4 regions of the Enterobacter sp. RIT637 genome follow, and region 4 is predicted to be linked to each of the others. Evidence: predicted binding sites of a transcription regulator. Region 4 holds the regulator's gene; each other region holds the start of a gene.

Evidence for each region. The regulator LexA, encoded in region 4, represses DNA repair genes until DNA is damaged. The targets are predictions, from matches to a motif close to TNCTGTATGTACATACAGNA.
Region 1: mutH (DNA mismatch repair endonuclease MutH) is a predicted target of LexA. The motif match lies at 5,452-5,471, and genes of this name have one in related genera.
Region 2: metR (HTH-type transcriptional regulator MetR) is a predicted target of LexA. The motif match lies at 5,815-5,834, and genes of this name have one in related genera.
Region 3: dinB (DNA polymerase IV) is a predicted target of LexA. The motif match lies at 1,899-1,918, and genes of this name have one in related genera.

Annotation. Positions count from the first base shown of each region.
Region 1 is NZ_JAIHAZ010000006.1:216,793-224,256, forward strand. Features, by position in the region: gene K5E19_RS12185 (prepilin peptidase-dependent protein) at 1-176, opposite strand, end outside; gene thyA (thymidylate synthase) at 361-1,155, opposite strand; gene lgt (prolipoprotein diacylglyceryl transferase) at 1,162-2,037, opposite strand; gene ptsP (phosphoenolpyruvate--protein phosphotransferase) at 2,228-4,474, opposite strand; gene rppH (RNA pyrophosphohydrolase) at 4,487-5,017, opposite strand; gene mutH (DNA mismatch repair endonuclease MutH) at 5,701-6,393, shown strand; gene K5E19_RS12215 (YgdI/YgdR family lipoprotein) at 6,523-6,741, shown strand; gene K5E19_RS12220 (NADP(H)-dependent aldo-keto reductase) at 6,874-7,464, shown strand, end outside.
Region 2 is NZ_JAIHAZ010000005.1:172,697-180,160, forward strand. Features, by position in the region: gene recQ (ATP-dependent DNA helicase RecQ) at 1-731, shown strand, start outside; gene rhtC (threonine export protein RhtC) at 793-1,413, shown strand; gene rhtB (homoserine/homoserine lactone efflux protein) at 1,410-2,030, opposite strand; gene pldB (lysophospholipase L2) at 2,142-3,134, shown strand; gene yigL (sugar/pyridoxal phosphate phosphatase YigL) at 3,160-3,960, shown strand; gene K5E19_RS10770 (carboxylate/amino acid/amine transporter) at 4,043-4,942, shown strand; gene metR (HTH-type transcriptional regulator MetR) at 4,830-5,783, opposite strand; gene metE (5-methyltetrahydropteroyltriglutamate--homocysteine S-methyltransferase) at 5,899-7,464, shown strand, end outside.
Region 3 is NZ_JAIHAZ010000014.1:58,225-65,688, reverse strand. Features, by position in the region: gene nqrE (NADH:ubiquinone reductase (Na(+)-transporting) subunit E) at 1-390, shown strand, start outside; gene nqrF (NADH:ubiquinone reductase (Na(+)-transporting) subunit F) at 401-1,624, shown strand; gene nqrM ((Na+)-NQR maturation NqrM) at 1,627-1,827, shown strand; gene dinB (DNA polymerase IV) at 1,936-2,994, shown strand; gene pepD (cytosol nonspecific dipeptidase) at 3,050-4,507, opposite strand; gene gpt (xanthine phosphoribosyltransferase) at 4,768-5,226, shown strand; gene frsA (esterase FrsA) at 5,331-6,575, shown strand; gene crl (sigma factor-binding protein Crl) at 6,633-7,034, shown strand; gene phoE (phosphoporin PhoE) at 7,169-7,464, opposite strand, start outside.
Region 4 is NZ_JAIHAZ010000028.1:2,446-9,909, forward strand. Features, by position in the region: gene ubiA (4-hydroxybenzoate octaprenyltransferase) at 1-679, shown strand, start outside; gene plsB (glycerol-3-phosphate 1-O-acyltransferase PlsB) at 773-3,193, opposite strand; gene K5E19_RS22570 (diacylglycerol kinase) at 3,348-3,716, shown strand; gene lexA (transcriptional repressor LexA) at 3,825-4,433, shown strand; gene dinF (MATE family efflux transporter DinF) at 4,496-5,833, shown strand; gene K5E19_RS22585 (CsbD family protein) at 5,954-6,163, shown strand; gene zur (zinc uptake transcriptional repressor Zur) at 6,211-6,723, opposite strand; gene K5E19_RS22595 (cupin domain-containing protein) at 6,838-7,326, shown strand.

The sequences.
Region 1 (7,464 bases), on a different contig from region 4:
CGATTCGCATCGTTGCGAAGAAACACCAGGTAGTCGCGTATCTGTACGGCGGTCTGCCAGAGCCGCTGCTGTCGTTGCCAACTGTCCCAGCCGTATAAACCCGTTGCGCTCAGGATCACGACCAGCGAAATGGCCACCAGGGTTTCAATAAGCGTAAAGCCGTTCTCTTTTTTCATGCCGGGAGTGTGGCGAAAGGCGGGAAAAGCCGCGAGGGGCAAATCAGGTTTTTACGAGCCGTCATCCAGTGATTGTCGACTATTGCAGGACGTTGCAGCGTCTCTGAAAAACGGCTCGTAAAACAAATCGAGAACGAAAAAAAACCGGCGCTAAAAAGCACCGGTTGTGTGAGTATCTGCCGTATCAGATAGCGACGGGCGCTTTGATGCCAGGATGCGGATCGTAACCCTCAATCTCAAAATCATCAAAGCGGTAATCGAAGATCGATTCCGGTTTACGCTTGATAATCAGCTTCGGCAGCGCACGCGGTTCGCGGGTCAGCTGGAGATGCGTCTGCTCCATATGGTTGCTGTAGAGATGGGTGTCACCACCCGTCCAGACGAAATCACCTACGTCGAGATCGCACTGCTGCGCCATCATGTGAACTAACAGCGCATAGCTGGCGATGTTAAACGGCAGGCCGAGGAACACGTCGCAAGAACGCTGATAAAGCTGACACGAGAGCTTGCCATCCGCCACATAGAACTGGAAGAACGCGTGGCACGGTGCCAGCGCCATTTTATCCAGTTCACCCACGTTCCAGGCGGAAACGATGATTCGGCGTGAATCCGGGTCGTTTTTCAACTGGTTCATCACGGTGGTGATCTGGTCAATATGGCGACCGTCAGGCGTTGGCCATGCACGCCACTGCTTGCCATAAACCGGGCCCAGATTGCCGTTTTCATCTGCCCATTCGTCCCAGATAGAGACGTTGTTTTCATGCAGATAGGCAACGTTGGTATCGCCTTGCAGGAACCAGAGCAGTTCATGAATGATCGAGCGCAGATGGCAGCGCTTCGTCGTCACCAGAGGGAAGCCTTCTTGCAGATTGAAGCGCATCTGGTGGCCAAAAATGGAGAGCGTACCGGTTCCGGTGCGGTCATTTTTCGGCGTGCCCTCATCGAGCACTTTTTTCATCAATTCAAGATACTGTTTCATGGTTCCTCAGGAAATTTGTTGCTGTGGACGACGACGATACGCCCAAATCATCATAATGGCACCCGCGACAATCATCGGAATGGAGAGGATCTGCCCCATGCTGATGTACTGCACCCACTCGCCGGTGAACTGCGCATCCGGCTGACGGAAAAATTCAACGATGATGCGGAACGCACCGTAGCCAATCAGGAACAGACCGGAGACAGCCCCCATAGGACGCGGCTTGCGGATGAAGAGGTTCAGGATGATAAACAGCACCACACCTTCCAGCGCCAGCTCATAAAGCTGAGACATATGGCGCGGCAGAACGCCGTAGGTATCGAAAATGGATTGCCACTCCGGATGCGATGGCAACAGCGCGATATCCTCAGCACGAGAGCCCGGGAAGAGCATCGTATACGGCACGCTCGGGTCAACACGGCCCCACAGTTCGCCGTTGATAAAGTTACCCAGACGCCCCGCTCCCAGCCCGAATGGGATCAGTGGAGCAATAAAATCAGCCACCTGGAAGAAGTTGCGTTTGGTGCGTTTGGCGAAGATCACCATCACCAGGATCACACCAATCAGGCCACCGTGGAAGGACATTCCCCCATCCCAGACGCGGAACAGATAGAGCGGATCGTTGAGGAATACCGGGAAGTTATAGAACAGGACATAGCCGATACGCCCACCCAGGAATACCCCGAGGAAGCCAGCATAAAGCAGGTTCTCAACTTCGTTCTTCGTCCAGCCACTGCCGGGACGGCCCGCGCGACGGCTCGCAAGCCACATCGCAAAAATGAAGCCCACCAGGTACATCAAACCGTACCAGTGCAACGCGACAGGTCCTACTGAGAAAATAACCGGATCAAATTCCGGAAAATGCAGATAACCACTGTTCATCTGTCACCACAAGATGTTGTTATTCCGCTGAAAGTGGACAGCGGTAGAAATGCGCTTCTGCGTGTCGCAGAGGCTCCAAAGTTGCGAATGATAGCATAAGGCAGGCATGGAGGATGCGCCTGAGATGTAAAAGATGTGTATAGGGTATTTCACCCCAGCCCTCTCCTACGGGGAGAGGGAGAAATGCAAATTAGCGACCGCCGCGGATTAGGCCACCCATGCCGCGTCGTTCCATAAACGCTGCGACCTGATGCCGTACTTCTGTTGCCATCTGTGCGTCCAGACTGCGTTCCGCCAACTCGCGCGCATCTTCTATTTCGATATGACGTAACAGATACTTCACGCGCGCGACAGAACGGCCGTTCATGGACAGGTGACGGAAGCCCAGGCCAATCAGAATGGCGACGCACATCGAATCGCCAGCCATTTCACCACACAGACGCAAATCAAGACCGTACTGCTCCGCTTCACGTGCAATCATGGCGAGTGCCCGAAGCATCGCCGGATGCAGGCTGTCATAGATACTCGCGACGCGCGTGTTATTACGATCAACGGCCAGTATGTACTGCGTTAAATCGTTGGTCCCGACGGAGATAAAATCAACGCGGGTTGCCAGCTGCGGCAGCATAAAGACCATCGACGGCACTTCGAGCATCACGCCAATACGTGGTTTAGGGATCGCATAGCCGATCATCTCTTCCACTTCGCGGCCCGCGCGTTCGATCAAGCGTTTTGCTTCGTCGATTTCGTCAATGCTGGTGACCATCGGCAATAAAATGCTGAGGTTGCCCGTTGCCGCATTTGCACGCAGCATGGCACGAACCTGGATCAGGAAGATCTCCGGCTGGTCGAGCGTGATGCGGATCCCGCGCCAGCCCAGACACGGGTTTTCTTCACTGATAGGCATGTACGGCAGTTGTTTATCCGCCCCGACGTCCAGCGTGCGCAGCGTGACCGGCTTGTCGTTAAACATCTGCAGCATCCCCTGATACTGCGCCACCTGCTCCTCTTCTGACGGGAAGCCGCTTTGCAGCATGAACGGGATCTCAGTGCGGTATAAGCCAATACCGTCGATCCGGCTGCCGAGCTTCTCTTCGTGCTCGGGACTTAACCCGGCGTTGAGCATGACTTTGATCCGCTCACCGCTCTTAAGCTGTGCGGGCAGGTTAACGTCATCTTCCGCCAGCTTGCTTAATTCATTCTCTTCACTGATAAGCCGCTGGTATTCCTGCAGCAGAACCGGCTCAGGATCGACCAGCAGCTCACCGCGATAGCCGTCCACCACCAGCGTGCGGCGGTGGAGCACTGAGGGCTGGATATCGGCCCCCATGACGGTTGGAATACCGAGCGCACGCACCATGATGGCAGCATGGGAGTTGGCGGCACCATCGCGCACCACCACCCCGGCGAGCCTGTCCTGCGGTAGCTCTGCCAGCGTCGTCGCTGAGAGTTCATCCGCCACCAGCACAAACCGTTTTGGCCAGGCATTCGCGCCCTGAATGGTGTCATCAAGATGGAACAGCAAACGCTGCCCCAGCGCGCGTAAATCCCCGGCACGCTCCTTCAAATAACCATCGGTCAGTGCCGCAAACTGCTCGGCAAATTTTTCGATGACTTTTTTAACGGCCCATTCGGCCACCGAACCTTTATCCACTTCCGCAAAAAGCTCACGGCGCAGACGCGCATCGGAAAGCAGGTGCGAATAGAGGTCAAAGATCGCCGCAGTCTCTTTTTGCGCACCCGCAGCAAAGCGTTTGCTGTAGCGGCGAAATTCGTTGGAAGCCTCTTCCAGTGCAGCGGTAAGACGCTCGCGTTCGAGCGCTTCATCAAGCGTCGAGGCCTCGTAAACCTGCTCCATCAGCGGCAACGTGGCGTCCATCCAGCCTTCGGCGATTGCCACACCCGGTGACGCCGGGAGCGCACGAATGCGCGTGTGACGATACTGTCCAAACAGGGCAGCGAGCTGAGACTGAGAGAGGATGGCGGCCATCTGCGTGGCGAGCGTCACAAGGAATGACTCTTCGCTTTCATCGTACTGGCGCAGCTCCCGCTGCTGAACAACGAGAACGCCGAGCAGCTGACGACGCTGGATAATCGGCACGCCCAGGAAGGCGCGGAAGCGTTCTTCTTTTACGGAAGGAATATATTTGAAGCTAGGGTGTTTTTGCGCATCAGCAAGGTTAATGGGTTCGGCCAGACGACCAACCAGCCCAACGATACCTTCATCAAAAGCGAGCGTAACGGTGCGGCCTCGTGGTTTTTTCAAACCACGAGTCGCCATCAGGTAATAGCAACGCCGGTCATGGTCGGCCAGATACACCGAACAGACTTCGGTTTCCATCGCCAGACAGATATCAGTCACCAGAATATTCAGCGCCTCGTTCAGGCGAGGCGCACTGGCGACCTTCTCGACTATTTCGCGCAAGCGGGTGAGCATGATTTGCGTAGCTTAACCTCTTTTACGTCGCCAGGCAGGTGCGCTCTGCGGCTTAGGCGGGATCTCCTGAAGCTGCATAACAACACTTGCGAACTCTTTCATCACCCTACGGTAAACATCGCGCTTAAATGACACGACCTGACGAACAGGATACCAATAGCTCACCCAACGCCAGCCATCAAACTCCGGCGTACTGCTGGTTTGCATATTGATATCTGAATCGTTGCCCACCAACTGCAGAAGAAACCACTTCTGTTTCTGGCCGATACAAACCGGCTTTGTGTCCCAACGCACCAAACGTTTCGGTAACTTGTAACGCAACCAGTTGCGGGTCGAAGCCAGGATGCGAACATCTTTTCGGCTTAAACCGACCTCTTCAAACAGCTCCCGGTACATCGCTTGTTCTGGGGACTCTCCTGGATTGATCCCGCCTTGCGGGAATTGCCAGGAGTGCTGACCATATCGACGGGCCCACATAACCTGACCCTGACGATTACAAATTACTATTCCTACGTTCGGGCGGTAGCCATCGTCATCAATCACCGGACTACCCCAAACTAAACCTTATATATAAATGATTGTTTCACACTACAGGGAGGCGGTAAACCACTCTCTTACAGGCTTGCAACCTAATAACATTTGAATAACTCACAAATTTGCGTGGAGTTATAAACAGATAAGGGACCGTAAGGGCAATTTTATTCACCTTTTCTGTGGATATAGTTGTGAAGAAGTATGGAATTACCGATGAACAACCTGAATCGTCGTTTATAGCCGTTTATACCACTCATTATTAAAAACACTATTTTTCATAGAGTTAAAGGCATAATTGTTGATACCAGAACAGATAACGTGACGATCATCACATCAGCGATCGTTGTACTGATGAAAGATCGAACAGCGTCGGTTTTATCCACAGATTGTGCCAATAAGTTAGGCACAATTTGTCTGAAAATTCGATTTTCGTCGCACGTCAAGGCTGTAAATCGAAACAGTAGTGTGGGTTATTCCCAGTTATCCCACTTTTCTGTGGATAAGTGGGTGTAAGATCCTGTTTATTGTCAGTGACCAGATTTGAACAACCTGTTTTTAGACGCGGGCATAATAATTTTGCAGCAATAAAAAAACCTATAAATCATACACATGGATTATTCGTACAGAAAACGGTAGACTCTATCCACAAGGGATAATTTCTTAGTTCATTTTTTAATCATAAGGTTACCACCATGCTTCCGCTTGCTCCCTTGCTTACTCCTCCCTCCAGCGAAACCGAGTTACTGACCCAGGCGCAGCGTCTGGCAGGCTATTCGCTTGGTGACCTGGCGGCACTGGCGGGTTTACCGATCCCTGACGATCTGAAAAGAGACAAGGGCTGGATCGGCATGCTGCTGGAACTGTGGTTAGGTGCCAGCGCGGGCAGTAAGCCAGAACAAGATTTCGCCGCGCTGGGCGTGGAGTTAAAAACGATCCCCATTGACCGGCAGGGAAGACCGCTGGAAACCACGTTTGTCTGCGTGGCGCCATTGACCGGCAATACCGGCGTTACCTGGGAAACCAGTCACGTACGCCATAAACTGAAACGCGTACTGTGGGTTCCGGTGGAAGGTGAACGTCAGATCCCGCTAGCCGAACGGCGGGTGGGCGCGCCGCTGCTCTGGAGCCCTGACGAAGACGAAGAGCAGCAGTTGCGTCTGGACTGGGAAGAGTTAATGGACATGATCGTCCTTGGGCAGGTTGAGCGCATCACCGCTCGTCACGGTGAGGTGTTGCAGCTGCGTCCGAAGGCGGCCAACAGCAAGGCCCTTACCGAAGCGATCGGCGCTCACGGCGAGCCAATCCTGACGTTGCCGCGAGGCTTTTATCTCAAAAAGAATTTCACCAGCACGCTGCTCGCACGCCATTTCTTACTAAATACGTAGGTTTTTAACGAATTTTGCGAGCTATCAAACATAATCACCGGGTTTTTAAGATTTTACCGCTTCCTGCTTTCGTCATATCAGGTTATTACTACACTATGATTTAATACAAGCCAGGTGAGGACGATAACGATGAAAAAATGGGCAGTGTTAATTTCTGCAGTCGGGTTGGCGTTTGCGGTATCGGGCTGTAGCAGTGATTATGTTATGTCTACAAAAGATGGTCGGATGATCCTGACCGATGGTAAACCCGAAGTCGACGACGATACCGGGCTGGTGAGTTACCGCGACCCGGCAGGGAATAAAATGCAGATTAACCGCGACGAAGTCTCGCAAATTATCGAGCGATAAACCCGTTAAAGGTCAGTCGCTTGCTGGCCTTTTTTATTTTTTCCTTCCCCTTTTGCTTCCCCTCTGCCATGTTTATATTCCTTTGTCGGGAAGTACCTGACGCGTCTGTATGTTTAATGAAGGAAGCCGGCTATGCATTATCACCGTATCCCCCATAGCGCTCTGGAGATAAGCCAACTGGGGTTGGGCACGATGACATTTGGTGAACAAAACAGCGAAGCCGATGCCCATGCACAACTCGATTATGCCGTCAGCCAGGGCATTAACCTGATTGATGTCGCAGAGATGTACCCTGTCCCTCCCCGTCCGGAAACGCAGGGGCTCACTGAAACTTATGTGGGAAACTGGCTGGCAAAACGCGGCAATCGCGAAAAGCTCGTTATCGCCTCTAAAGTCAGCGGCCCCTCACGTAATAACGATGCCGGGATCCGCCCAAACCAGATCCTCGATCGTAAGAATATTCGCGCCGCGCTGGATGCCAGCCTGAAGCGTCTGCAAACCGACTATCTCGACCTGTACCAGGTACACTGGCCGCAGCGTCCGACCAACTGCTTTGGCAAGCTTGGCTACAGCTGGAACGAGAGCGCGCCCGCCGTTACGCTGCTGGAAACGCTGGAAGCGCTGACAGAGTGCCAGCGCGCGGGGAAAATCCGCTACATCGGCGTGTCTAACGAAACCGCATTTGGCGTGATGCGTTATCTGCACCTTGCCGATAAACACGAT
Region 2 (7,464 bases), on a different contig from region 4:
AGCTCAACGCGATGGGCGCGTTTGCCGAAGCGCAAACCTGCCGCCGTCTGGTGCTGCTCAACTACTTTGGTGAAGGGCGGCAGGAGCCGTGCGGCAACTGCGATATCTGCCTTGATCCGCCAAAGCAGTACGATGGCCTGATGGACGCGCGTAAGGCGCTCTCAACCATTGGGCGCGTCAATCAACGCTTTGGTATGGGCTATGTGGTGGAAGTGCTGCGCGGGGCTAATAACCAGCGTATCCGCGATATGGGCCACGACAAGCTGCCGGTTTATGGGATAGGTAAAGAACAGAGCCACGAGCACTGGGTGAGTATCATCCGTCAACTGATCCACCTCGGCTTCGCCACGCAAAACATTGCCCAGCACTCTGCGTTGCAGCTTACCGAAGCCGCGCGTCCGGTGCTACGCGGTGAGGTTGAACTGAAACTCGCCGTTCCGCGCGTCATCGCCCTGAAGCCGCGCGTGATGCAAAAATCCTACGGCGGTAACTACGACCGCAAGCTGTTCGCCAAACTGCGCAAGCTGCGTAAAGCGATTGCCGACGAAGAAAACATCCCGCCTTACGTGGTGTTCAACGACGCGACGCTGATCGAGATGGCCGAGCAGATGCCGCTTAGCGCGAGCGAGATGCTGAGCGTCAACGGCGTCGGCACGCGCAAGCTGGAGCGCTTCGGGAAAGAGTTTATGGCGCTCATCCGCTCTCACGCCGATGGTGATGACGAGGAGTAGTCAGCCGGGCGAAAAAGTGCCAGGATGATTACTCACTGAATTATTTCCCTGCGAGCGAATTATGTTGATGCTATTTCTCACCGTGGCGTTAGTGCACATCGTTGCGCTGATGAGCCCCGGCCCGGACTTTTTCTTCGTATCACAAACCGCCGTCAGCCGCTCCCGCAAAGAGGCGATGATGGGCGTGCTCGGTATTACCATGGGCGTCATGGTCTGGGCGGCAGTTGCACTGCTCGGTCTGAACCTGATCCTGGCGAAGATGGCCTGGCTGCATAACATCATTATGGTCGGCGGCGGGCTGTACCTGTGCTGGATGGGCTACCAGATGCTGCGCGGGGCGCTGAAGAAAGAAGAGAAAAAGCCGGAAGAGCCAAAGGTGGAGCTGGCAACGGGCGGCCGCAGCTTTGTGAAAGGGCTGCTGACCAATCTGGCGAACCCGAAAGCGATTATCTATTTCGGCTCGGTGTTCTCGCTGTTTGTCGGCGATAGCGTCGGCGCGGGCGCGCGCTGGGGCATCTTCCTGCTGATCGTCGTCGAGACGTTTGCGTGGTTTACCATCGTGGCCAGCCTGTTCGCCTTACCGGCAATGCGCCGCGGCTACCAGCGTATCGCGAAGTGGATCGACGGCTTCGCCGGCGCGCTGTTCGCCGGCTTCGGCATTCATCTCATCATTTCTCGCTAAGCATGACGCGCTGACGCAAGCAGCGCGCCAACCAGCATAAACAGCGAACCAAAGACTTTATTCAGGGCCTTCATCTGCTTAGGCCCTTTGATCCACGCCGCAATTCGCTGCGCCAGCGTCGCATAGCCAATCATCACGATGATATCGACGATAATGGTGGTCGCGCCCAGCACCACGTACTGCATCACCTGGGGCTGGTTCGGCACGATAAACTGCGGGAACAGCGCGGCGAGGAAAACGATGCTCTTCGGGTTGGTCAGGTTGACGAACACCGCACGCTTAAACAGATGGCCGCGGTTTTGCGTCTGGGCGAGCGTATTGAGGTTGATGGAGCCTGCGGCGCGCCACTGCTGGATGCCGAGCCAAATCAGATACGCCGCACCGGCCCATTTCAGCACTTCAAACGCCAGCACGGAGCGGGAGAACAGGGTCCCAAGACCAATTCCGACCAGCACAATATGAACGCCCAGCCCGGTCTGCAAACCGGCAATCGACGCCGCCGCACCGCGATAGCCGTGATTGATGGAGGTGGTCATGGTGTTAATGGCACCTGAGCCCGGCGAAAGGCTGAGGATAATGGATGTCAGCAGGTAGGCGAACCACCATTCGAAGGTCATTTGAAACTCCCGAACCGTCTATTTTTATGCCACAATACGCTATTGTTGAGTCATTTTGTGACCAGTGACGAAAAAAAACGATATTCCCTGGATTACGTGAGTGGAAACCCAATGTTTCAGCAGAAAAAGGACTGGGAAACACGAGAAAAAGCTTTTGCTGCTTTCTCTATGGGGCCGCTGACCGATTTCTGGCGGCAGCGTGAGGAAGATGAGTTTACGGGCGTCGGGGGCATCCCGGTGCGCTTCGTTCGTTTCCGCAATGAAAAAAATGACCGAGTGATTGTCGTCTGCCCCGGACGCATCGAAAGCTACGTTAAATATGCCGAACTGGCATACGACCTGGTCCATATGGGGTTCGACGTGCTGATCATCGACCACCGTGGACAGGGGTTATCCGGTCGTATGCTGCCGGATACGCACCGCGGGCACGTGGATAACTTCAGCGATTACGTCGACGATTTTGCAGCGTTCTGGCAGCAGGAAGTGCAGCCTGGCCCCTGGCGTAAGCGGTATATCCTTGCGCACTCCATGGGCGGTGCCATTTCGACGCTGTTTTTGCAACGGTATGCGCACCAGTGCGACGCCATTGCGCTCACCGCACCGATGTACGGTATTGTCATTCGTTTTCCCGATTGGATGGTGCGCCATCTTCTCGACTGGGCTGAGGGCCATCAGCGCATTCGCGAAGGCTATGCCATCGGTACCGGACGCTGGCGCGCATTGCCGTTCGCCATCAACGTTCTGACCCACAGTCGGCAGCGCTATCGCCGCAACCTGCGCTTTTATGCCGATGAACCGCGCTTGCGCGTTGGCGGCCCGACCTGGCACTGGGTGCGGGAAGGTATTCATGCTGGTGAGCAGGTGCTTGCTGGCGTTGGCGATGATGACACGCCAACTCTCCTGATTCAGGCGGAAGAAGAGCGTGTGGTGGATAACCGCATGCATGACCGCTATTGTGAACTGCGCGCTGCCGCCGGTCACCCCTGTGAAGGGGGGAAACCGCTGGTCATCAACGGCGCGTACCATGAGATCCTTTTTGAAAAGGACGCTATGCGCTCAGTCGCGCTCAACGCCATTGTTGAATTTTTCAACAGGCATAATTGATATTCACCAGAGGTTAAATTTTCCTATGTACCAGGTTGTTGCATCTGACTTAGATGGCACGCTGCTTTCCCCCGACCACACCCTGTCGCCTTACGCGAAAGAGACCTTAAAACTCCTGACTGCCCGTGGCGTGAACTTCGTGTTTGCCACCGGTCGCCACCACGTGGACGTGGGGCAGATCCGCGATAATCTGGAAATCAAATCGTACATGATCACCTCCAACGGTGCGCGCGTGCACGACACGGATGGTAACCTGATTTTTACCCACAATCTGGACCGCGATATTGCCGCCGATCTGTTCGGCGTGGTGCACAATAACCCGGATATCGTCACCAACGTTTATCGCGATGACGACTGGTTTATGAACCGCCACCGCCCGGATGAGATGCGTTTCTTCAAGGAAGCGGTATTTAACTACTCCCTGTACGAACCTGGCCTGCTGGAGCCGGAAGGGATCAGCAAGGTGTTCTTTACCTGTGAAAGCCATGAAGAGTTGCTGCCGCTGGAGCAGGCGATCAACGCGCGCTGGGGCGACCGCGTTAACGTGAGCTTCTCCACGCTGACCTGTCTGGAAGTGATGGCTGGTGGCGTCTCCAAAGGCCACGCGCTGGAAGCGGTGGCTAAACGTCTGGGCTTTGAGCTGAAAGACTGTATCGCGTTCGGAGACGGCATGAACGACGCTGAGATGCTCTCCATGGCGGGCAAAGGCTGCATCATGGAGAACGCGCACCAGCGCCTGAAAGACCTGCACCCGGAGCTGGAAGTGATCGGCACTAATGGCGATAACTCTGTGCCTAAGTATCTGCGCAAGCTGTTCCTTGAATAATCTTCATCTGATTATTTATTGCTCAGTTGTCAACTAAAGAGTTCGCTACAATGCCTGTCCTTCTTTCTGAGAGACAAGCATTGTGGCGCTACTCATTATCACCACTATCCTGTGGGCCTTCTCCTTTAGCCTGATTGGCGAATACCTTGCCGGATCGGTCGACAGCTACTTCTCGGTACTGATGCGGGTGGGGCTGGCGGCGCTGGTGTTCCTGCCGTTTCTGCGCGCGCGCGGACAATCGCTGAAAACGATTCTGCTGTATATGCTGGTGGGCGCGATGCAGCTCGGCATCATGTACCTGTTCAGCTTCCGGGCCTACGTTTATCTGTCCGTCTCGGAATTCCTGCTGTTCACCGTGCTCACGCCGCTCTATATCACGCTGATCTACGATCTGCTCAGCAGGCGTCGCCTGCGCTGGGGATATCTTTTAAGCGCGGCGCTGGCGGTGATCGGCGCGGCGATTATTCGCTATGACAAGGTCAGCGATCACTTCTGGACCGGGCTGATGTTCGTCCAGCTCGCCAACATCAGCTTCGCCATCGGCATGGTGGGCTACAAACGCCTGATGGAAACCCGTCCGATGCCGCAGCATAACGCGTTTGCCTGGTTTTATATGGGGGCCGCGATTGTCGCGGTGGTGGCGTGGTTTATGCTCGGTAACCCGCAAAAACTGCCGACCACCACCGTGCAGTGGGGCGTTCTGGTCTGGCTGGGCGTAGTGGCTTCCGGGCTGGGATACTTCATGTGGAACTACGGCGCTACGCAGGTAGACGCCGGTACGCTGGGGATCATGAATAACGTGCATGTCCCGGCAGGGCTGCTGGTCAATCTCGCCATCTGGCAGGAGCAGCCGCACTGGCCGAGCTTCCTTATTGGGGGAGCGGTGATCCTGGCTTCGCTGTGGGTACATCGCCGTTGGGTCGCTCCGCGCTCCGCACAAACGGAAGATGGTCGCACGCGTGGTTCCGCGCTGAGCGAATAAACGCTTCCGTAACCGGCTGACGCTGCTCGCCATCGCGCACGGCAGAGTACAGTCGACTCCACAGTCCTTCACCCAGGGTTTTGGTCACCACCAGACCCTGGCGTTCAAAACTCTCCACCACCCAGTGCGGCAGCGCCGCGATGCCCATTCTGGCCGCTACCATCTGAATCAACAGCAGGGTGTTATCCACGCTTTTTAGCTGTGGGCTAATCCCCGCAGGCTGCAGGAAGTGACGCCAGATATCCAGACGACTGCGCTGCACGGGATAAATCAGCAGCGTTTCCGTCGCCAGATCTTCCGGCGTGATGCGCGTTTTGCTGGCCAGCGGATGGTCCGGGGCCAGTACCAGGCGCACTTCATAATCAAACATCGGCGAATAGTGCAGGCCGCTGCGCGGCAGGATGTCGGACGTCATCACCAGATCCAGCTCGCCCTGCTGCAGCGAGGGCTGCGGATCAAAGGTCACGCCGGATTTGAAGTCCATCTCCACCTGCGGCCACTTCTGGCGGAAGTTCTCAAGCGCGGGGGTCAGCCACTGAATACAGCTATGGCACTCAATGGCAATGCGCAGTTTGGTTTGCTGCGGCTCGTTGCAGGACTGCAACGCGCTGGCGATCTGCGGCAGTACCTGGTTTGCCAGCTGCAGCAGAATTTCACCCTGCGGCGTAAAGCGCAGAGGCTGGCTCTTACGCACAAAAAGACGGAAGCCGAGGCGTTGTTCCAGATCGCTGAACTGGTGAGAAAGGGCAGACTGGGTCTGGTGCAGCGTGGCCGCCGCTGCCGCAAGAGAACCGCAGTTCCGCAACGCTTGTAGCGTTTTCAGGTGTTTAATCTCGATCATGAAAGTCCTTCACTTCGCCATGAACATTTTGCGCTTGAGGAATATACAGTACCTGCCAATTATAGATGTGTAAACATCTGGACGTCTAAATAGCAAATTTCATAAGGGGCATAACATGATAATCCGCAATCACACTCTCGGTTTTCCTCGCGTTGGCCTGCGCCGCGAACTGAAAAAAGCGCAAGAAAGCTACTGGGCGGGTAACACCACCCGTGAAGAACTGCTGACGGTGGGACGCGAGCTACGCGCCCGTCACTGGGAGCAGCAAAAACAGGCGGGCATTGACCTGCTGCCGGTGGGCGATTTCGCCTGGTACGACCATGTTCTGACGACCAGCCTGCTGCTTGGCAACGTGCCGGCTCGTCATCAGAACAAAGATGGATCGGTGGATATCGATACCCTGTTCCGCATCGGCCGTGGCCGTGCACCAACGGGTGAGCCAGCGGCAGCGGCGGAAATGACCAAGTGGTTCAACACCAACTACCACTATATGGTGCCGGAGTTCGTGAAAGGTCAGGAGTTCAGGCTGACCTGGACGCAACTGCTGGAAGAAGTGGACGAAGCGCTGGCGCTGGGTCATCAGGTGAAGCCCGTATTGCTGGGGCCAGTCACCTACCTGTGGCTGGGTAAGGTAAAAGGCGAACAGTTTGACCGCCTCAGCCTGCTGAAGGATATTCTGCCGGTCTACAAACAGGTGCTGATCGAGCTGGGCAAGCGCGGCATTCAGTGGGTGCAAATCGACGAACCGGCGCTGGTGCTCGAGCTGCCGCAGGCGTGGCTTGATGCCTTCAAATCGGCGTATGACGTGCTCACCGGGCAGGTGAAGCTGCTGCTCACTACCTATTTCGAAGGCGTGACGCCAAACCTGAAGACTATTACCGCGCTGCCGGTGCAGGGCCTGCACGTTGACCTCGTTCACGGTAAAGACGACGTCGCAGAGCTGCACAAACGCCTGCCAGCGGACTGGCTGCTTTCTGCCGGGCTGGTTAACGGTCGCAACGTCTGGCGTGCCGATCTGACGGAGAAATATGCACAGATCAAGGACATCGTCGGCAAACGAGAGCTGTGGGTGGCATCCTCTTGCTCGCTTCTGCATAGTCCAATCGATCTCAGCGTGGAGACACGTCTCGACCCTGAAGTAAAAAGCTGGTTTGCCTTCGCCCTGCAAAAATGCGAAGAGCTAACGCTGCTGCGCGATGCGCTGAACAGCGGCGAGACGGCGGCGATTACCGAATGGAGCGCACCGATCCAGGCGCGTCGTCACTCGGCGCGGGTGCACAACCCGGCGGTGGAAAAACGCCTGGCGGCCATCACCGCGCAGGACAGCCAGCGCCAGAGCCCGTATGAAGTACGCGCCGAAGCGCAGCGTGTCCGTTTCAACCTGCCCGCGTGGCCGACCACCACAATTGGTTCTTTCCCGCAAACCACCGAAATCCGCGGACTGCGTCTGGACTTCAAGAAGGGCAACCTGGATGCGAACAACTACCGCACCGGTATCGCTGAGCACATCAAGCAGGCAATTATCGAGCAGGAGCGTTTAGGTCTGGACGTGCTGGTGCACGGCGAGGCCGAGCGTAACGACATGGTGGAATACTTCGGTGAGCACCTGGACGGCTTCGTCTTTACCCAGAACGGCTGGGTGCAGAGCTATGGCTCCCGCTGCGTGAAGCCGCCAGTGGTC
Region 3 (7,464 bases), on a different contig from region 4:
GTGGAAGGGGTCGATCTCAGCTTCCTCAACTTTATCACCTTTATCGGGGTGATTGCGGCGCTGGTGCAAATCCTGGAGATGATCCTCGATAAGTATTTCCCGTCGCTGTACAACGCGCTGGGGATCTTCCTGCCGCTGATCGCGGTGAACTGCGCCATCTTCGGCGGCGTCTCGTTTATGGTTCAGCGCGATTACAACTTCAGTGAATCGGTGGTGTACGGCTTCGGTTCCGGTATCGGCTGGATGCTGGCGATTGTCACCATGGCGGGGATCCGTGAAAAAATGAAATATGCCAACGTGCCTGCGGGTCTGCGTGGCTTAGGGATCACCTTTATCACCACCGGCCTGATGGCGTTGGGCTTTATGTCCTTCTCCGGTGTGCAGCTATAAGGGCTAACAGATGGAAATTATTCTTGGCGTGGTGATGTTCACGCTGATAGTACTGGTGCTGTCAGGGCTGATTCTGGTGGCGCGAGCAAAACTGGTCAATTCCGGGGATGTGATCATTGATATTAATGACGATCCGCAGAACCAGATCAGCACACCGGCAGGCGATAAGCTGCTTAATACGCTTTCGGGCAATGGGATTTTTGTCTCATCAGCCTGCGGTGGCGGCGGCTCATGCGGACAGTGTCGTGTGACGGTGAAAGAGGGGGGCGGTCATATTCTGCCAACTGAACTGTCGCATATCACGAAGCGTGAAGCGAAAGAAGGTTGCCGCCTGGCCTGTCAGGTCGCGGTGCGCCAGAACATGAAGATTGAGCTGCCGGAAGAGATCTTCGGCGTGAAAAAATGGGAGTGCGAGGTTATCTCTAACGATAACAAAGCCACGTTCATTAAAGAGCTTAAGCTGCGCGTCCCTGAAGGGGAGAGCGTCCCGTTCCGCGCGGGGGGCTATATTCAGATTGATTGTCCGGCGCACACCGTGGCGTATGCTGACTTCGACGTGCCCGATGAATACCGGGCAGACTGGGATAAATTTAACCTCTTCCGCTTCGTTTCCGAGGTAAAAGAGCCAGCGCTTCGTGCCTACTCCATGGCTAACTACCCGGAAGAGAAGGGCATTATCATGCTCAACGTGCGTATCGCCACGCCGCCACCGAATGTGCCTGATGCCCCGCCGGGCGTCATGTCGTCATATATCTGGTCCCTCAAGCCAGGCGACAAGGTGACGATCTCCGGCCCGTTCGGTGAGTTCTTTGCCAAAGATACCGACGCGGAAATGGTCTTTATCGGCGGCGGTGCCGGTATGGCCCCGATGCGCTCGCACATCTTCGACCAGCTCAAACGTCTTAGCAGCAAGCGTAAAATCAGCTTCTGGTACGGTGCACGTTCCCTGCGCGAGATGTTCTACGACGACGAGTTTGAACAGCTGGCGCGTGAGAACCCTAACTTTACCTTCCACGTGGCGCTTTCCGATCCGCAGCCGGAAGATAACTGGACGGGCTATACGGGCTTCATCCACAACGTGCTGTATGAAAACTACCTCAAACAGCACCCGGCGCCGGAAGACTGCGAGTTCTATATGTGTGGTCCGCCGATGATGAACGCCGCCGTGATTAAGATGCTTAAAGATCTTGGCGTCGAAGATGAGAACATCATGCTTGATGATTTTGGAGGCTGATGATGCTGACGTTTCTGGCAACATTCGCGGTGTTTGTGCTGGTGGTGCTCGGCATGTCATTAGGCTGGATCATCAAGCGTAAAAGCATTCAGGGCAGCTGCGGCGGTATTTCATCCCTTGGGATGGAAAAGGTGTGCGACTGCCCGGAACCCTGCGATGCGCGGAAGAAAAGGATGGCCCGCGAACAGCAGCGCATTATTTAAACGTATATAGGCCGGGTAAGGCAAAGCCGCCACCCGGCGTTTTCACATCTGCTTCTCAATCCTCATTTATTTACTGTATACTTATCCAGTAATGAGTGAGGGCTTACTATGCGCAAAATAATCCATGTCGATATGGACTGCTTTTTTGCCGCAGTGGAGATGCGTGACAACCCGGCGCTGCGGGATATTCCCATCGCCATTGGTGGCAGCCGTGTTCAGCGTGGGGTGATCAGCACTGCCAACTACCCTGCGCGCAAATTTGGCGTGCGCAGCGCCATGCCGACGGCAATGGCCTTAAAGCTTTGCCCTCATCTCACGCTCCTGCCCGGTCGGTTTGATGCTTATAAAGAGGCCTCAATTCATATTCGGGAAATCTTCTCCCGCTATACCTCTCTGATAGAGCCACTGTCGCTGGACGAAGCCTATCTGGATGTGACCGACAGTGTACATTGCCACGGCTCCGCCACGCTGATGGCTCAGGAGATCCGCCAGACGATATTCAACGAGCTGAATTTGACCGCATCGGCGGGCGTGGCGCCCGTGAAATTTCTTGCCAAAATCGCCTCAGATTTAAATAAACCCAACGGTCAGTACGTCATCACCCCTGAAGAGGTGCCTGCGTTTTTGAAAACGCTGCCGCTCGGCAAAATACCCGGCGTGGGGAAAGTCTCCGCCGCCAAACTTGAAAGCATGGGGCTACGGACCTGCGAAGACGTGCAGCGAAGCGATCTCGCCATGCTGCTCAAACGCTTTGGTAAGTTTGGTCGTGTGCTGTGGGAGCGCAGCCAGGGGATTGACGATCGCGATGTGAACAGCGAACGGCTACGTAAATCCGTTGGCGTCGAGCGCACCCTCATTGAAGATATTCATGACTGGTCCGAGTGCGAAGCCATTATCACGGAACAGCTTTACCCTGAGCTGGAGCGACGCTTAATCAAGGTGAAGCCGGACCTGCTGATCGCCCGGCAGGGCATCAAGTTAAAATTTAACGATTTCCAGCAGACCACGCAGGAACACGTCTGGCCGCGTCTGAATAAAGACGATCTTATCGCGACCGCAAAAAAGGCCTGGGAAGAACGACGAGGCGGGCGAGGGGTGAGGCTGGTGGGATTGCACGTCACGCTGCTGGATCCGCAGTTGGAACGACAGCTGGTATTGGGACTGTAGGTTGTATCCATCGTAGGCCCGGTAAGCGAAGCGCCACCGGGCATCAGACGGCGAATTACTTAGCAGGAATCGCTTTCAGCAGTTCAGTCAGCAGCGTCCAGTAGTGACCGACGCTTTCGATATGAACCTGCTCATCCGGCGAGTGCGGACCGGTAATGGTTGGCCCGATAGAGACCATGTCCATGTCCGGATATGGTTTCTTGAACAGACCACATTCCAGACCGGCGTGGATTACCTGAATGTTCGGGGTGCTGTTGAACAGACGCTGGTATGTTTCACGCACCAGTGCCATCACCGGAGAACTTGCATCCGGCTGCCAGCCCGGGTAGCTGCCTTTTGCAGACGTTTTCGCGCCCGCCAGTGTGCCCAGAGATTCCAGCATGCTCACCACGTACTCTTTACCGCTGTCGATCAGCGAGCGGATCAGGCAGATGATCTCTGCGCTGTCGTCGCCCATGGTCACCACGCCCACGTTCAGGGACGTTTCCACCACGCCTTTCGCGACGTCAGAGTTGCGGATCACGCCGTTTGGCGTCGCGTTCAGCAACTGAATGAAGCTGTCACGAGACTGCACGGTCAGGGCGGATTTATCCGTGGTCACGGATTCCAGCACTACGGTCAGGTTTTTCTCTTTCGCCGACAGTTCGTTTTTCAGGATGTCGAGATAAACGCTGGAGAGCTTTTTCAGCTCGTCTGCGTTTGCCGCAGGAACGGCAACGGTGGCGAAGGCTTCGCGTGGGATCGCATTACGCAGCGTACCGCCGTTGAAATCGACCAGACGCAGATCCAGCTTGGCCGCGTGGCCCGCCAGGAAGCGTGCCAGCAGTTTGTTGGCGTTACCCAGGCCCAGGTGAATATCACCGCCGGAGTGGCCGCCTTTCAGCCCTTTCAGCGTCAGCTTGAAGGTCTGGTAGCCCGCAGGAATCGCTTCACGAGACAGCGGCAGGGTAGAGATGAAATCAATCCCGCCCGCGCAGCCCATGTAGATCTCGCCTTCTTCTTCGGAATCGGTGTTGATCAGGATGTCCGCCTGCAGCCAGTTGGCCTGCAGACCGAACGCGCCGTCCATGCCCGCTTCTTCGGTCATGGTCAGCAGCACTTCCAGCGGACCGTGCTCAACGCTGTCGTCAGCCAGCACCGCCAGCGCAGAGGCCATACCGATGCCGTTATCCGCGCCCAGGGTGGTGCCGCGCGCTTTCACCCACTCGCCGTCGATGTACGGCTGGATAGGATCTTTGGTGAAGTCGTGAACGGTGTCGTTGTTTTTCTGCGGAACCATGTCCAGGTGCGCCTGGAGCACTACCGGTTTACGGTTTTCCATGCCTGCAGTGGCGGGCTTGCGGATCAGAATGTTGCCAACCTGGTCGCGCTCGGCGTGCAGACCTTTTTCCTTCGCCCAGCCCATAATGTGTTCGGCAAGCTGTTCTTCATGGTAGGAAGGGTGTGGAATGGAACAGATTTTGGCAAAAATATCCCACAGCGGTTGTGGAGATAATTGAGACAGTTCAGACACGATAAGTCTCCTTGTCGATGCGCTGCAAACAGGGTTGCAGGTCACAGAGTTAGCAGGTTAATAGTTACCACAAGACAGGCTTGCGAGATGCATCTGAGAATACCACTTTCTCCGGCGGCGGGTAGCATAAAGCATGTAAAAACTCAGGCTCGGGGCGCTAAACACTGGTTTTTAGTGCGTCAGATCTCTATAATCTCGCGCAACCTATTTCCCCCTCGAACACTTTTTAAGCCGTATATAAACAGGCTGGGACACTTCACATGAGCGAAAAATACGTCGTCACCTGGGACATGTTGCAGATTCACGCACGCAAACTGGCTGCGCGTCTGATGCCTTCCGAACAGTGGAAAGGCATTATTGCCGTTAGCCGCGGCGGTCTGGTACCGGGGGCGCTGTTGGCACGTGAGCTGGGTATTCGTCATGTCGATACCGTATGTATCTCCAGCTATGACCACGACAACCAGCGCGAGCTGACCGTGCTGAAACGTGCGGAAGGCGACGGTGAAGGCTTCATCGTTATTGACGATCTGGTCGATACCGGCGGCACCGCGGTGGCTATCCGTGAAATGTATCCAAAAGCGCACTTCGTCACTATCTTCGCAAAACCGGCGGGTCGCCCACTGGTTGACGATTACGTGATTGATATCCCGCAGGATACCTGGATTGAACAGCCATGGGATATGGGCGTGGTCTTTGTACCGCCTATTTCAGGCCGTTAATCACAGTACGTAACTTTACACGCCCGGCAATGCCGGGCGTTGTTCTTTTTATCCTGCCACGCGTTACAATGGACGTTATATGACGTATCCATGGAGGCAACGCAATGACGCAGGCGAATCTCACCGAAACTCTCTTCAAACCCCGTTTCAAACACCCTGAAACGTCGACGCTGGTACGTCGGTTTAATCCGGGTACCATGCCTGCCGTCCAGTCTGCGTTAGACGGTAAAAACGTGCCCCACTGGTATCGCATGATTAACCGCCTGATGTGGATCTGGCGAGGTATCGATCCGCGTGAAATCCTTGACGTGCAGGCGCGTATCGTCATGAGCGAGTCTGAACGGACCGACAGCGAGTTGTACGATACGGTGGTGGGCTATCGCGGCGGCAACTGGATCTATGAATGGTCGAAACAGGCGATGCTCTGGCAGCAAAAAGCCAGCCAGGAAGAGGATGCCACGCGCAGCGGCAAGCACTGGCTGCATGCGGCCAATCTCTACGCTATTGCCGCGTATCCACATCTGAAAGGTGATGAGCTTGCGGAGCAGGCCCAGGCGCTGGCGAACCGTGCTTATGAAGAGGCGGCGCAGCGTTTACCGGGCCAGATGCGCGAGCTTGAGTTCAGCATTCCTGGTGGCGCTCCCGTCACTGGGTTCCTGCATATGCCGGAAGGCGACGGCCCGTTCCCGACCGTACTGATGTGCGGCGGGCTGGATTCCCTGCAAATCGATTATTACAGCCTGTTTGAGCGCTACTTTGCACCAAAAGGGATTGCGATGCTGACGCTCGACATGCCTTCTATTGGCTTCTCGTCGAAGTGGAAATTGACTCAGGATTCGAGCCTGCTGCACCAGCATGCGCTTAAAGCCCTGGAGAATATTCCCTGGGTTGACCATACCCGCGTAGCGGCTTTTGGCTTCCGGTTCGGGGCGAACGTTGCGGTGCGTCTGGCCTATCTTGAATCTTCGCGCCTGAAGGCTGTGGCCTGTCTTGGCCCGGTGGTTCACGCACTGCTCAGCGATCCTGCCCGTCAGGGCAGCGTGCCGGAGATGTACCTTGATGTGCTGGCAAGTCGCCTTGGCATGCATGATGCATCAGACGAAGCGCTGCGCGTTGAGCTTAACCGTTACTCGTTAAAAACGCAGGGGTTGCTGGGACGCCGCTGCCCAACGCCGATGCTGTCAGGTTTCTGGAAAAATGATCCCTTCAGCCCGGAGGAAGAGTCGCGATTAATCACTTCGTCATCTTCGGATGGCAAGTTGCTTGAAGTGCCATTCAGCCCGGTGTATCAGAATTTTGACAAGGCGTTAAAAGAGATTACACGCTGGATCGCGCAGAGATTGTGTTAATAGATTGCTAAATTTTGATGGTTTGGTAAAACAGTGGCTTCACAAAAGGAGATCGCAATGACGTTACCGAGTGGACATCCGAAAAGTAGACTGATCAAGAAGTTCATGGCTCTTGGCCCGTATATTCGAGAAGAGCAGTGTGAAGAGAATCGCTTTTTTTTCGACTGCCTGGCTGTTTGCGTCAACGTGAAGCCTGCACCCGAAAAACGTGAATTCTGGGGCTGGTGGATGGAAATGGAAGCAGAGGAAAAACGCTTTACCTATAGCTACCAGTTTGGCCTGTTTAACAAAGACGGCTACTGGCAAGCGGCGCCTATCAAAGATCAGGAAGTGATCGACCGCCTGGAACATACGCTGAAAGAGTATCTCGGCAAGGCCAGCGCGCTGCTGGCAACGCTGGATCTGAAGCTGGAGCCTGCGGATGATTTTTCCAGCGAGGCGGTTAAGCTGACCGCCTGATGATGCCACAGTGCCGGGTGGCGGCTTTGCCTTACCCGGCTTACAAAATGCACTATCCCGTTGGCCCGGTAAGCGCAGCGCCACCGGGCAATAAAAAAAACCGGCATTAAGCCGGTTTTTTTATTTTCACAAAATCAGAACTGGTAGGTCATACCCAGCGCGACGATATCATCGCTGCTTACACCCAGTTTATTGTCGTCATCAATCTGGTTGATTTTATAATCAACAAACGCGGACATATTTTTGTTGAAATAATAGGTTGCGCCCACGTCGATATATTTCACGATATCTTCGTCGCCAATGCCTTCGATGTCTTTGCCTTTAGATTGAACATAGCCAACGGATGGACGCAGGCCAAAGTCAAACTGATATTGCGCAACCACTTCGAAGTTTTGCGCTTTATTCGCGAAACCACCGGAGATTGGGGCCA
Region 4 (7,464 bases):
TGTAGTCAACGACTATGCCGACCGGAAATTTGATGGACATGTAAAGCGAACGGCTAATCGCCCGCTGCCCAGCGGCCAGGTTACGGAAAAAGAGGCGCGTACGCTGTTTGTAGTGCTGGTGCTGCTCTCCTTCCTGCTGGTGCTAACGCTTAACACCATGACGATCCTGCTGTCTGTCGCCGCGCTGGCGCTGGCCTGGGTCTATCCGTTTATGAAGCGCTACACCCATCTGCCGCAGGTGGTGCTGGGCGCGGCATTTGGCTGGTCGATTCCGATGGCATTTGCCGCAGTTAGCGAGTCTGTTCCGCTCAGCTGCTGGCTGATGTTCCTGGCGAATATTCTCTGGGCCGTGGCGTACGATACGCAGTACGCGATGGTCGACCGCGATGACGATCTCAAGATTGGCATCAAGTCGACGGCGATTCTGTTTGGCCGTCAGGACAAACTGATTATCGGCATTTTGCAGGTGGCGGTGCTGGCGCTGATGGTGGCGATTGGTCGCCTGAACGGGCTGAACTGGGAGTTTTACTGGTCCGTGCTGGTGGCGGGACTGCTGTTTGCGTATCAGCAGAAGCTGATTGCGAAGCGCGAGCGTGAAGCCTGCTTCAAAGCGTTTTTAAATAATAACTACGTCGGTCTGGTGCTGTTTTTAGGGCTGGCGATGAGTTACTTTGGCTAAAAAGAAGCCCGGTGGCGCTAGCGCTTACCGGGCCTACATGTCATGCAGGAACGTAGGCCGGGTAAGGCGAAGCCGCCACCCGGCTTTTTTACATCACTCGCCCTGCGTCGCGCTTTCGATCGTTAAACGCACGTCCGAGGTAATCAGCTCGGCCAGCATCTGGTAAATCTTGAGCGTCTCTTCCGGTTCGGCATCGCCCGTATCGCTGATAAACCCTTCATCACGCAGCGTCAGCACCAGTGAGCTGAATACCGCTTTGTCGAAGAATTCCGGCGCGTTAATGCCGTGCAGAACAGACAGGCGCTGTGCCAGCGTCCGGCTCTCTTTTTCCAGCGTACCGCGGTTGATCGACGGGTTCGCGCTGAGCAGCCAGAAGGTGATGGCGTAGCGCTGCAGCGTTTCACGCGCACCGGCGGCCAGCAACTGCAGGGTGCGGGAACGCGACGGGTTGATATGCAGCTCGTCATTATTCAGGGTAATCAGCCCCTGACGACGCATCTCTTCCGTCATTTTATCCAGCTCAACCGCCAGCTCATCTTTACTCCAGCGCAGGAACAGCTCCGCTTTCAGCATCGGGTAGATAGCTTCAAGATGGCGCAAGAGTTCCTGACGTGAAATGCGGCGATGCTGGGTAATAATGGCCGCCATCAGCGACGGCAGCATCAGCATATGCGTGATGTTGTTGCGGTAGTACGTCATCAGCACGGCCTGCTCGCGCGGCAGGATGATGATGTCACCGATGGTGTCTTTCTCGACTTCGAACTTGTTCATCTGCAGCGCGTGGTCGATAAGCTCGCTCGCGGTAGCAGAAGGCACGGTCGAATCAACCGAGTACGGCACGTTGCGCATAATGTTCAGGTAGCAATCAAGCTGCTCGGTCAGCTGCTCACGGGTGAGTGAGCGCTGGCGAGAGGCCAGAAGCGCGGTACAGCACAGGTTCATGGCGTTCGCCGCGCCTGCGTTGTTGATGCGCACCATCAGCTCGGCAGCAATACCGTTCACCGTAGGCGTCAGCCACGCCGGACGTACCGCTTCGATAGGATCGATAGACTCGCGCCACTCCGGAACATGGTTGTTCAGATACGTCATCAATGGCATCGGTTCGCCAAAGTTCACGTATCCCTGGCCAAGATTGCGCAGCTTGCTCAGGCCGCGCAGCATCTGCGGCAGGCTCTCTTTCTCTTTGGTCGCACCGCGCAGTTCTTTCGCGTAAGTGCCCACTTCCATGACGTGTTCATAGCCAATGTAGATCGGCACCAGCGTGATCGGACGCGTACCGCCGCGCAGCATTGCCTGGATGGTCATCGACAGCGTGCCGGTTTTCGGATCGAGCAGACGACCGGTACGGGAACGACCGCCCTCCACGAAGTATTCAACGGAATAGCCGCGGCTGAACAGCTCGCCGAGATATTCACGGAATACGGTGGAGTAGAGCTTGTTGCCCTTAAAGGTACGACGGATGAAGAACGCACCCAGACGGCGGAAGATCGGGCCTGCTGGCCAGAAGTTCAGGTTGATGCCCGCCGCAATGTGCGGTGGTACCAGTCCCTGGTGATACAACACATAGGAGAGCAGCAGGTAGTCCATGTGGCTGCGGTGGCAGGGCACATAGACAATTTCATGGCCGTCGTGGGCCAGCTGGCGTACGCGCTCGGCGTTGTGGACGTTAATGCCCTGATAGAGACGGTTCCAGGTGAAGCTCAGGATACGGTCGGAGAGACGAATCATCTCGTAGGAGAAGTTAGCCGCAATCTCTTCCATCAGCGCAATGGCGTTCTGCTGTGCTTTCTCGTGGGAAATCTTCTTGCTGCGCGCTTCGTCTTCAACCGCGCGGGCAATCGCTTTGGAGGCCAGCAGCTTGTTGAACAGATCCTGACGCGCCGGGAGACGAGGCCCAACGGCAGCCAGACGCTGGCGTGCGAAGTGCATACGCGCCACACGCGCCAGTTTTTGCGCGATGATCTTGTCGGTGCCGTGCTCGTCCGCCATACGGCGCAGCGAAACGGAAGGGGAGAAGCGTACAAAGCTGTCGCGTCCCAGCCAGGAGACCGCGAAGAACTTCTGGATGCCGTTGAGCATACGCAGCGGCGGATTCTCTTCGCCTTTTTCGCGGCCCGGACGGCGACCAAACATCACTGAGACCGGCACCATCTGCACATCCAGATCGGGATTGCTGCGGTGCAGGTCGAGATAGTCATGGAACAGCTTGATGGACTCTTCTTTCGGCGTGTAATAGGTAAACACGCGTGGTCCGCCGTGGATAAACACATAGCGCGGCAGCAGAGTGCCATCAACTTCAAGCGGTTCAAGTGGGTCAGGTAAATCATGCGCCAGACATTGGGCGCGAAGCGTCAGCAGGTCTGCCTTCGAGTTATAAGGCAAAACGTACATAATAGGGCGCGACGTATCGAGCCCTAATTCCAGCGCAGGTTCTGCTGGGATAGACTTACTTTTTACCAGGACGCTTAATGGTAAATTAAGTAATTTGTAGTAAATTCGTGGCCAGCCGGACATAAACGATGTAAAGCCTCTGGTTAATAATGCAATTGCGGCGCAAGGATAACAGAAAGCGCGCAAAATTTCTGTTGTTACCCGTCATACTTCAGGCTGCAGCAAAACGCGCTGCGCTTATAGTTAGTGACGCTTTTTCCAATAAAAGGTTCTTTTAATGGCCAATAATACCACTGGGTTAACCCGAATCATCAAAGCTGCTGGCTATTCATGGAAAGGTTTCCGTGCCGCATGGGTCAATGAAGCCGCGTTTCGCCAGGAGGGCGTTGCCGCTATCGTCGCGGTTATCATCGCCTGTTTCCTTGATGTTGATGCTATTACCCGCGTGCTTCTCATCGGCTCTGTTCTTTTGGTGATGATAGTGGAAATTCTCAATAGCGCTATTGAGGCGGTTGTGGACCGTATCGGTTCAGATTTCCACGAACTTTCTGGCCGTGCGAAAGACATGGGGTCTGCCGCTGTGCTGCTGGCGATTATCACGGCAGCGATCACCTGGGTCACGCTGCTTTGGTCACATTTCCGATGAGCCTCGAGGAATAATTAAGTCCCTGGTTTTTTGTGCAGTTTTTGGTTCCAAAATCGCCTTTGACTGTATATACTCACAGCATAACTGTATATACACCCAGGGGGCGGAATGAAAGCGTTAACGACCAGGCAGCAAGAGGTGTTTGATCTCATCCGGGATCATATCGGCCAGACGGGTATGCCACCCACGCGTGCGGAAATCGCGCAGCGTCTGGGCTTCCGTTCTCCAAATGCGGCCGAGGAACATCTGAAAGCGCTGGCGCGCAAAGGTGTGATTGAAATTGTGTCTGGCGCGTCTCGCGGCATTCGTCTGCTGGTGGAAGAAGAGACAGGCATTCCGCTGGTTGGCCGTGTCGCCGCGGGTGAACCTCTGTTGGCCCAGCAGCATATTGAAGGTCACTATCAGGTCGATCCTGGTATGTTCAAGCCGAGTGCAGATTTCCTGCTGCGCGTCAGCGGGATGTCCATGAAAGATATCGGCATTCTTGATGGCGATCTGCTGGCCGTTCACAAAACCCAGGATGTGCGTAACGGTCAGGTTGTGGTCGCGCGTATTGATGATGAAGTGACCGTCAAGCGACTGAAGAAACAGGGTAACACCGTACAGCTGCTGCCCGAAAATAACGAATTCTCCCCGATTGTGGTGGATCTGCGCGAACAGAACTTCTCCATTGAAGGTCTGGCCGTTGGCGTTATCCGCAACGGTGAATGGCTGTAACCTCTTCCTGACAGGCTGCGGGACTCCGTAGCCTGACTCATTTCCCATTCCCGGTATCTTTCATGTCACTGCTTACAGCTTCTGATAAGGCATTGTGGCGTCTTGCACTGCCGATGATTTTTTCCAATATCACCGTTCCTTTGCTTGGCCTGGTGGACACCGCGGTGATTGGTCATCTGGATTCTCCCGTTTATCTGGGCGGCGTGGCGATTGGCGCAACGGCAACCAGTTTTCTCTTTATGCTCCTGCTCTTCTTACGCATGAGTACCACGGGGCTGACGGCACAAGCCTATGGCGCGAAAGATCCGCTGCGACTGGCGCGCGCGCTGGTGCAACCACTCGTTCTGGCGCTTGGGGCTGGCGCGTTAATCGTTCTGTTTCGCACGCCGCTGATTGATCTGGCGCTGCATATTGTGGGCGGGAGCGAGGCGGTACTTGAGCAGGCCAGGCGCTTTCTTGAAATTCGCTGGCTCAGTGCGCCCGCATCGCTGGCAAACCTGGTTCTGCTGGGCTGGCTGCTGGGCGTGCAGTACGCTCGTGCGCCGGTCATCCTGCTGGTGGTGGGAAACCTTTTGAACATCGTGCTCGACCTCTGGCTGGTGATGGGTCTGCACATGAACGTACAGGGCGCGGCGTTGGCAACCGCAGTCGCAGAATACGGCACGTTTATCATCGGTCTGTGGATGGTCTGGCGCGTACTGGCCCTGCGTGGGGTTTCCCTGGTCATGCTGAAAACCGCGTGGCGCGGCAACATCCGCAAGCTGCTGGCGCTGAACCGGGACATCATGCTGCGCTCGCTCCTGCTACAGCTCTGTTTTGGTGCGTTAACGGTTTTTGGTGCCCGTCTTGGGCCTGAGATCGTTGCGGTAAATGCGGTGCTGATGACATTGCTGACGTTTACCGCGTATGCGCTGGACGGCTTTGCTTACGCCGTGGAGGCGCACTCCGGGCAGGCATACGGTGCGCGTGAAACTGGCCAGCTCCACGAGGTGTGGCGGGCGGCTTGCCGTCAGTCAGGTCTGGTCGCGCTGGCGTTCGCACTGATTTATGCCTGTTTCGGCAGCGACATTATCGCGTTACTCACGTCGTTACCGGCATTACGCGAACTGGCGAGCCACTATCTCATCTGGCAGGTGATCTTACCGGTGGTGGGCGTCTGGTGTTATCTGCTGGATGGCATGTTTATTGGCGCAACCCGCGGCGCGGAGATGCGTAACAGCATGGCCGTCGCGGCTGCAGGCTTTGGCCTCACGCTGCTGACCTTACCGTATTTGGGTAATCACGGTTTATGGCTGGCGCTGGCGGTTTTCCTGTCGCTGCGCGGATTGTCGCTGGCATTCATCTGGCACCGCCACTGGCAAAACAATACCTGGCTCCCTTCCCGTCACGATATATCGTGACGGTTAAAGATTCCGAATATGAAATCAACCGCCGAATCCTTAACTACAATAATTATCACGTCCAGCAGAAAAGAACGTAACGGACGTTACGACCCAACGCTTAACTAAGAGGACACGATGATGAATAAAGACGAAATCGGCGGCAACTGGAAGCAGTTCAAAGGTAAAGCGAAAGAACAGTGGGGTAAGCTGACGGATGACGATATGACCGTCATTGAAGGTAAACGCGATCAGCTTGTCGGTAAAATTCAGGAACGTTACGGCTACGCGAAAGACCAGGCGGAAACCGAAGTCAAAGACTGGGAAACCCGTAATGACTACCGCTGGTAACGCTGAATAACCCACAGGGCGGCTCTAAGCCGCCTTTTCTTTTGCCGTTAACGCGGCTTTTTCTTCACGAGAATAGAGTGGTCGTGCTGACAGGCGTCCTGATGACGGCAGGCTTCCACCTCCACGCACGCCGAGCACAGCCCGTGCGCTTCAATCACGTTATGACGCAGGGCGAAGCCCATTTTAGCCGCCAGCGTATGCATAATATCTTCCACGCCTTCCGCACCCTCTTCCTTTACCGCACCGCAGCGATCGCAGATAAACATGGCTGAGGTATGGGTTGGCTGATCGAACAGATGGCACAGTACATAGCTATTGGTCGATTCAACCTTGTGTACAAAACCTTGTTCCAGCAGGAAATCCAGCGCGCGATAAACCGTAGGCGGTTTTGCCTGCGGTTCGCTTGCGCGCAGCAAGTCCAGCAGGTCATATGCGCTGATGGCACCCTGTTGCAGGCTCATCAGGCGCAAGACCTCGAGGCGCTGCGGAGTCAGGCGCACATTGCGTTGCGCACACAGCTTTTCGGCCTGCGCTAACAGCTCTTTTGTGGACTTATCCATTTAGCACCTCGGATGTATAGGATGGAAAACCCTCACTTTATCATGTTCTGGTAAAAACACCGAGATCCACCAGGCTGTGCTATACCTGACGCATCGCAATTCGGGGAATTAACCATGAAAAGACCTGACTGTATTAAGCACTGGAAAGATGTGGAAGGTGCTGACGATTCGACCTATCCCGACAGTGACGAACTTTTTTCCATCGGCGCGCCCCTCGCTCGCAGGCTAGGCTTAGGCCGCATTGGTATTCATCATGAGCGTTTGCCGCCAGGGCGTCGTACGTCTTATCCGCATGCGGAAAGCGACGAAGAAGAGTTTATTTATGTGCTTGAAGGGCATCCGGAGGCCTGGATAAACGGCTACCTGTGGAAGCTTGAACCAGGAGACAGCGTGGGGTTCCCCGCCGGGACGGGCGTTTGCCATACCTTTATAAACAACACTGATGAAGAGGTACGGTTGCTGGTTGTCGGCGAGGCCAACAAAAAGCAAAACCGCATCTACTATCCGCTGAACCCGGTCTATGCCGCGACGCGTGAGGACCGCTGGGTAGATCATCCTCCTCAATTTTTTGGGCCGCACAATGGAAAACCCGAGCGGAAATAATTTTCCTCTTCTATAAATATTGAGGGCCGTCACAAATTACAACAGGCCGTAAGGGAATTTTACTTAGGGAAAGAAATAGCGGGTCTTTTACTACTTATTCACAGCAATAGTTCGTTCCTGTTTGGGTGATAACAGACA